3 regions of the Salinibacterium sp. GXW1014 genome follow, and region 1 is predicted to be linked to each of the others. Evidence: predicted binding sites of a transcription regulator. Region 1 holds the regulator's gene; each other region holds the start of a gene.

Region 1 (2,260 bases):
GCGCCACCGTGCGCGCACACCCACAGGTCGAGCTCGGCGTGGAACTCGTGCTTCGGCCACTCGCTCTCGCCAGCGCGGGGCGCGCGGGCCACGAGCACGCGCGACTTCTGGCGCGCGAGCGTCGCGTTCACGGAGCCGAAGTGGCGCCCGAGCACCTCATTCATGGCGGGGGTGAGGTGCTTGATGCGTCCGCCCGCGTAGACGACGACGGCCGGGTCGGCATGGGCGGCGATCAGCCCGGCGACCTCGTCGAGTTGGTCGAGACTCTTGGGGAGTTGCATGAGCACGGTGCGGGCGCCACGGAACAGTTCGGCGTCGAGTTCGTGGTGCGTGAAGCATCCGTCGAGTCCCAGCTCGTGGGCGTTCGCGTCGAGGGCGCGCTCGCCGATTAGGGCGTCCTGGTGCGAGCGGATGGCCGTGGCACCGTGCAGCGCCGCGGCCCCGAGCGTCAGTGCCCCGTACCGGTCGCCGATCGTGACGACAGCATCAGGATGCGCGGCGATGTCGGAGGCCGCCTCGTCGAGGATCAGCCGGTCGCTCGCATCGAAGGCGAACAGGTTGGGCGCTTCAAGGTCTGGCCGACGGCGCAGCCGCTCGAAGGCGAACCCGGTCATGACTGGCCGCGTTCGAGGGGCCGCCACACGACGACCTGGTTGGCGCGGCGCACGCGCTCCCCCGCGCGCAGCGAGACGACGGCACCGGTCTCGTCGGCCGCGAACACCCGACGGCCGGACTGCTTCAGCATCTCGTCCGCGAGCGCCGTCTCGAGTTCACGCACCCGCTCCGAGAGCTCCATGACGCGATTCTCGAGCGACATGATGCGACGGATGCCCTCAAGGCTGACGCCCTCGGCCCCGAGCGCCGCGATCTCACGCAACTGCACGACATCCCGCATCGAGTACCGACGCGACTTGCCGCTCGTGCGCTTGGGGCTGACAAGCCCGAGACGGTCATACTGCCGCAGCGTCTGCGGGTGCATGCCCGCCAGCTCCGCCGCGACGGCGATGGCGAAGAGGGGAGCGGCGGGATCCATGCTCACCCCTTCCGCGCCCTGGCGATCAGGTCATCACGGGGGTTCTCATCGGGCAGGGCCTTCGCGAGCGCCTTGACGGCCTTCGCGGCATCGGGGGTCAGGTGGCTGGGAACCACGACCTGCACGGTCGCGAGCAGGTCACCGGATGCTCCGCCCACGGTCACCCCGCGGCCCTTGACCCGCAGCACCCGGCCACTTGGCGTGCCCGGCGGCACCTTCAGCTTGACGGGTTCGCCGCCCAGGGTGGGCACCTCGATCGTGGCGCCCTGCACGGCCTCGACGAAGGTGACGGGCACGTCGACGCGCAGGTTGTCGCCGTCGCGAGTGAACACCGGATGCTTTTTGACCGTGACGGTGAGGGTCAGGTCGCCGGCCGGGCCGCCGTCGAGGCTCGGCTCGCCCTTGCCTTTGAGCCGGATCTTCTGGCCGTCGCTGACGCCAGCAGGGATGCGCACGGTCATGGGCTTGCCGCCCACGCCCTGCAGCCGCACCGTGTCGCCGTTGATGGCCGAGACAAAGTCGAGCGTCGTCGTGGCGGTGACATCCCGTCCCTTCGACTGGGCGCCGCGGAAGCCGCCACCATTGAAGCCGCCACCCCCGAACATCCCGCCGAAGATGTCGCTGAAGTCTGCCGACTGGTAGCCGCCGCGGGCACCGCCCGGGGCGCCACCGGGAGCGCCGCCGCCGAACATGCCACCGAAGATGTCCTCGAAGCCGCCCGCCTGACCGCGGCCGCCCGCCGTGAAGCGCGGGGCACCCATGCCCATCGCGCGCACCTGGTCGTACTCGCGGCGCGTCTCGGGGTCAGCGAGCACGGCGTGGGCCTCGCTGATCTCCTTGAAGCGGGCCTCAGCCTTCGCATCCCCCGGGTTGGAGTCGGGGTGGTACTGGCGCGCGAGCTTGCGATAGGTCTTCTTCAGCTCGGCATCCGAGACGTCTTTGGAGACGCCCAGCACCTTGTAGAAGTCCTTCTCCAACCAGTCCTGACTGGCCATCAGACTCCTTTCGTAAGTACATGGCGGGTGAGTGTCGAGAACCTGCGGCACACACTGTCGCGGTGACGCAGGTTCCCGACGCTCAAAGCCCGCTGCTAGTCCTGCGGCACCGCGACGGCGACCTGCGCCGCGCGAAGCAGGCGGTCACCCATGCGGTAGCCGACCTTGTGCACATCGAGCACCGTCATGACGGTGACCTCGGGGTTGGGGATCTGTGCGATCGCCTCATGCA
Region 2 (2,260 bases), 390 kb from region 1:
CATCGAGGGTCTCGAGTTCACGTACCAGTGGCAGGCCGACGGCCAGGACATCGCGGGGGCGATCGGCCCCATGTACCGCGTGACCGCTGCTGACCAGGGCCGCGCCATCAGCGTCGTGGTGACGGCGACGGGAGACGGCCTGCCCAGCGCGACCGCCGCATCCGAATCTCTCACGATCGCGTACACAACCTCGACACGCCTCTCGCTGTCGAAGTCGCTCGCGTTCTCGTGGCAGAAGGTGACGGCGACCGTGAAGGTCAGCTCGGCGGCCGACTCGGTGCCCGGCACGGTGCGCGTGAGCGTCGACGGCAAGCAGGTCGCCGAACAGCAGGTGTCGGCGGATGGCTCGGCGAAGGTCACGCTGCCCAAGCTGCGCTTCGGGGCGCACAAGGTGACGGCGGAGTTCGTGCCGACCGACGCATCGCTCGTCAGCGGCAGCCGCAGCAGCGCCAAGTACGTGCTGGTGCTCTTCTAGAGGCGAGAGACGAAGGAAGGCCCCCGGCGAGCGCCGGGGGCCTTTCTCGTTGAGATGGCTACGCGGTGACCTCGGGCTGCACGTTCTCGGTGCGCTGGCCCGACATGACCTCCACCTTGCGAGGCTTCGCGCGCTCGCTGACGGGGATCATGACGCTGAGCACGCCGTTGTCGTAGTGGGCGCTGATGGCTTCCGTGTCGAGGCCGTCGCCCAGGTTGAGCTGCCGCAGGAAGCTGCCGGTCGCTCGCTCCCGGGCGAGCCAGGTCACGCTGTCATCGCCGCGCGCGGTGCGCTCGGCTCGGATGGTCAGCACCTGGCCGTCGACATCGACGTCGATCGAACCCGGGTCGACACCGGGCAGATCGGCGCTCAGCACGTAGTGGTCGCCCTCCTTGTGGAGGTCGATCGGCATGAATCGGGGCCCACGCTGCGCGTCGAGCAGGCTCGCGGCAACGCGGTCCAGTTCACGGAACGGATCGAAGGTCATGGCCATTGTTCGTCAACTCCTTCACGTAGGCCGCTTTCGCGGGATTCGCTTAGTTGAGTCCCTTCGACTCAACTCCAGATTAGCACTCTCACCCAGAGAGTGCCAGATCTCAACACCGGTCAGCCCGTGACCCTGAGCCCCGCCGCCCACACCTCCTCGACCTCCCAGTCGTTGTTCATGACGACGACATCAGCAACGCACCCGGGGGCGAGACGGCCGAACGAGTCACCGAGAGCGAGGGCCTGGGCAGGCACCCACGTCAGGGCGGCCACCGCATCAACCGGATCGAGACCCACGCCCTCGATCGCGCAGCGGAGCGCGGCATCCTGTGTCAGAGTCGAGCCCGCCATGGTCGACGTGCCGCTCAGCAACGCCCGGCCATTCCTCACCGAGACGTTCAGCGAACCCAAGCGGTAGTCGCCGTCGCTGCTGCCGGCCGCAGCCATCGCATCGGTCACGAGCGCGATACGTCCCGGCGCGGCGAGGAATGCCAAGCGCGCGACATCCGGGTGCACGTGCACACCATCGAGCACCAACTCGAGCCGCACCCGCTCATCGAACAGCGCGGCAGTCACGGGACCGGGAGCACGATGATGGATGCCCCGCATCCCATTGAAGGCGTGCGTCAGGAGCGTCGCGCCGCGGTCGAAGGCACGGCGAGCCGTCTCGTAGTCGCAGTCGGTGTGGCCAAGCGCCACGACGATGCCGTCACCCACCAGGCGGTCGATGGCGTCCATCGCCCCCGCGCCCTCGGGCGCGAGTGTCACCTGGCGAATCGCGCCGCCGCCTGCGCCGATAAGGGTGTCGAGGGCGATCGCGTCGACTTCGCGCAGGTGGTCTGGGTGGTGGGCTCCGCGCCGTTCGGTGGCGAGATACGGGCCCTCCAGGTGGGCGCCCAGCACGAGCGGGTCGTCGGCGGCGATCTCTGCGACCGTCTCAAGCGTGCTGCGGAGCATCGCGATCGGGTTCGACACGACGCTGATGACGGACCGTGTGGTGCCGTGAGCGCGGTGGGTGGCGAGCGCCGCCATGATCTCGTCATCACCGTCATCGAAGGTGTGCCCGCCACCACCATGACAGTGGAGGTCGATGAAGCCCGGTGTGATCGTGCGACCCGTCAGGTCGACCGTGACATCGGCGGGCGGAGGTGCACCAGCACCGACCTGGGCGATCGTGTCGCCCCTCACCAGCATCCAGAAATCGTCGACGACGCCCTCGACGTCGACCTTGCGCGCACCGTGAAAGATCGTCGACTGTGACATGGGGCCAGCCTACGACTGGCCGCCGCCGAAGCGCGG
Region 3 (2,260 bases), 630 kb from region 1:
TGTCGCCCTACAACGCGCAGGTCGCCCTCGTGCATGCGGCGCTGCTTCGTGCGGGTCTGGGGGATGTGCGGGTCGGCACGGTCGACAAGTTCCAGGGGCAGGAGGCGGTCATCGCGATCGTCACGCTCGCGGCCTCATCGCCGGTGGAAGTGCCGCGCGGCATGTCGTTCCTGCTCATGCGCAACCGCCTCAACGTCGCCATCTCGCGCGCACAGTGGGCCGCCTACCTCGTGCACTCGCCGCACCTCACCGAATACCTCCCGGCCACGCCCGACGGGGTCGCCGAGTTGAGCGCGTTCATCACGCTCGTGGAAGGCACCTGATCAGCTGCGCCGCCTGAACGAAAGCCGCCTGAACAAGCGAATGCCCCCGCAGGCAACCCGCGGGGGCATTCGTGAACAATCCTGGCCTACGCGGTCTGGCCCTCGTGCTTGCCCTCCGCGAACTCCTCCACGATCTTCGAGTTGAAGGCCGGCAGATCATCGGGGGTGCGGCTCGACACGAGGCCCGCATCCACGACGACCTCCTCGTCGACCCACTCGGCGCCCGCATTCCGCAGGTCCGTCTTGAGGCTCGCATAGGAGGTGAGCTTGCGGCCCTTCAGTACGTCGGCGTCGGCGAGGATCCAGCCACCGTGGCAGATCGCGCCGACAGGCTTGTGCTGCGCGAAAATCTCGCGCACGAACGACACGGCCGCGTCATCCATGCGGATGGTGTCGCCATTCACGACCCCGCCGGGCAGAACCAGTCCGTGGAAGTCGGCGGCAGAAGCATCCGATGTCGACATGTCGACCGCCTGCTTGTGGCCGTTCTTGCCCTCGATCGAGCCGGATTCGGGGGAGATCATCACGGGGGTTCCGCCCGCCTCGCTCACGGCCTTCCACGGTTCGGTGAGCTCCGAGTCCTCAAAGCCGTTCGTCGCAACGAATGCGATCTTCTTGCCGGTCAGGTCAGCCATGTGGGCTCCTCCTTCGATCAGTCCTCCGGTGCACCGGGTGGGCGCGCCGCCGTACGCGCACACCGTACGGCCGCTCGTCGCCGAGTTGTGCCGAGTCTCACGAACCTCGGAGAAAAGTCGTCGGGAGGCGGAATTTTTCCTCTCCCGCGTCGTTGAATAAACTTGAGTCGAAGGCACTCAACTTCAAGCCAGGAGGACACATTGCCTACATTCTTCGGACCCGTCGGCGGCGACGCATTCAATGAATTCCTCGCCCAGTTCCTGCAGGGCCAGCGCGCCGCCAGCCGCCCCATTGACATCACGCGCTTCCTCAGCCGGCGCACGACCGAGCTCATGGGTCGCGCCGCCCGCTTCGCCCGCGAGCACGGCCACAGCGAGGTCGACTCGCTCCACATCCTGCGTGCGCTGCTCGACGAAACCAGCATCCACGAGGCGTTCCGCGCCGTGCGCGCCGACCGCAAGCAGATCGCGAAGTCGCTCGAGCAGCGACTGCCCGCAGAGGGCGAACAGACGACGGATGCCCCGTCCCTCACGGGTGCCGCACAGCGCGCGCTCCTCGACGCCTACCAGGCCGCCCGCGCCTTCGGCTCCACCTACATCGACCCCGAGCACCTCTTCTGGGTGTTCGTCGCCAACCAGGATGCGCCCGCCGGCCAGGTGCTCGGGCAACACGGCGTCACGCCGCAAGCGCTGCAGGCGACGGCGGCGGATGGCGCGGTTTCGACAGGCTCAACCCGCGAGGGCGGCTCAACCCGCGAGGGCGGTTCGACCCGCGAGGGCACCGAGACGCCCACCCTCGACGAGTACTCGATTGACCTCACGGCCCGCGCCCGCGAGGGTGCCCTCGACCCGGTCATCGGCCGCGGCGAGGAGATCGAGCAGACCATCGAGATCCTCTCCCGTCGCACCAAGAACAACCCCGTGCTGATCGGTGAGGCGGGCGTGGGCAAGACGGCGATCGTCGACGGCCTTGCCCAGGCGATCGTCGACGGGGCCGTGCCCGAGCAGCTGCGTAACAAGCGAGTCGTGAGCCTCGACCTCCCCGGCATGCTCAGCGGCACCCGCTACCGCGGCGACTTCGAGGAGCGCCTCACGAACGTCATGGACGAGCTCAGCGCGAACCCCGACCTGATCGTCTTCATCGACGAACTGCACACGGTCGTGGGCGCGGGCGGTAGCGGTGAGGCGGGCGGCATGGACGCCGGCAACATCCTCAAGCCCCGCCTCGCCCGCGGCGAGCTGCACCTGATCGGCGCGACCACCCTCAAGGAGTATCGCCGCATCGAGAAGGACCCGGCGCTC

What was found. Region 1 encodes HspR, which represses chaperone genes until heat shock. Its sites were predicted from a motif close to AAGTTGAGTCNNNNNGACTCAACTT; they were not measured.
Region 2: ACIQK7_RS03575 (Hsp20/alpha crystallin family protein) is a predicted target of HspR. The motif match lies at 1,013-1,037, and genes of this name have one in related genera.
Region 3: ACIQK7_RS02345 (ATP-dependent Clp protease ATP-binding subunit) is a predicted target of HspR. The motif match lies at 1,118-1,142, and genes of this name have one in related genera.

The regions. Positions count from the first base shown of each region.
Region 1 covers NZ_JBIZWA010000001.1:1,115,604-1,117,863, reverse strand. The annotation lists gene ACIQK7_RS05665 (class I SAM-dependent methyltransferase) at 1-614, opposite strand, end outside; gene ACIQK7_RS05660 (heat shock protein transcriptional repressor HspR) at 611-1,033, opposite strand; gene ACIQK7_RS05655 (DnaJ C-terminal domain-containing protein) at 1,036-2,028, opposite strand; gene ACIQK7_RS05650 (nucleotide exchange factor GrpE) at 2,124-2,260, opposite strand, start outside.
Region 2 covers NZ_JBIZWA010000001.1:723,106-725,365, forward strand. The annotation lists gene ACIQK7_RS03570 (S8 family serine peptidase) at 1-475, shown strand, start outside; gene ACIQK7_RS03575 (Hsp20/alpha crystallin family protein) at 534-968, opposite strand; gene nagA (N-acetylglucosamine-6-phosphate deacetylase) at 1,082-2,224, opposite strand.
Region 3 covers NZ_JBIZWA010000001.1:489,256-491,515, reverse strand. The annotation lists gene ACIQK7_RS02355 (TM0106 family RecB-like putative nuclease) at 1-323, shown strand, start outside; gene ACIQK7_RS02350 (type 1 glutamine amidotransferase domain-containing protein) at 410-958, opposite strand; gene ACIQK7_RS02345 (ATP-dependent Clp protease ATP-binding subunit) at 1,160-2,260, shown strand, end outside.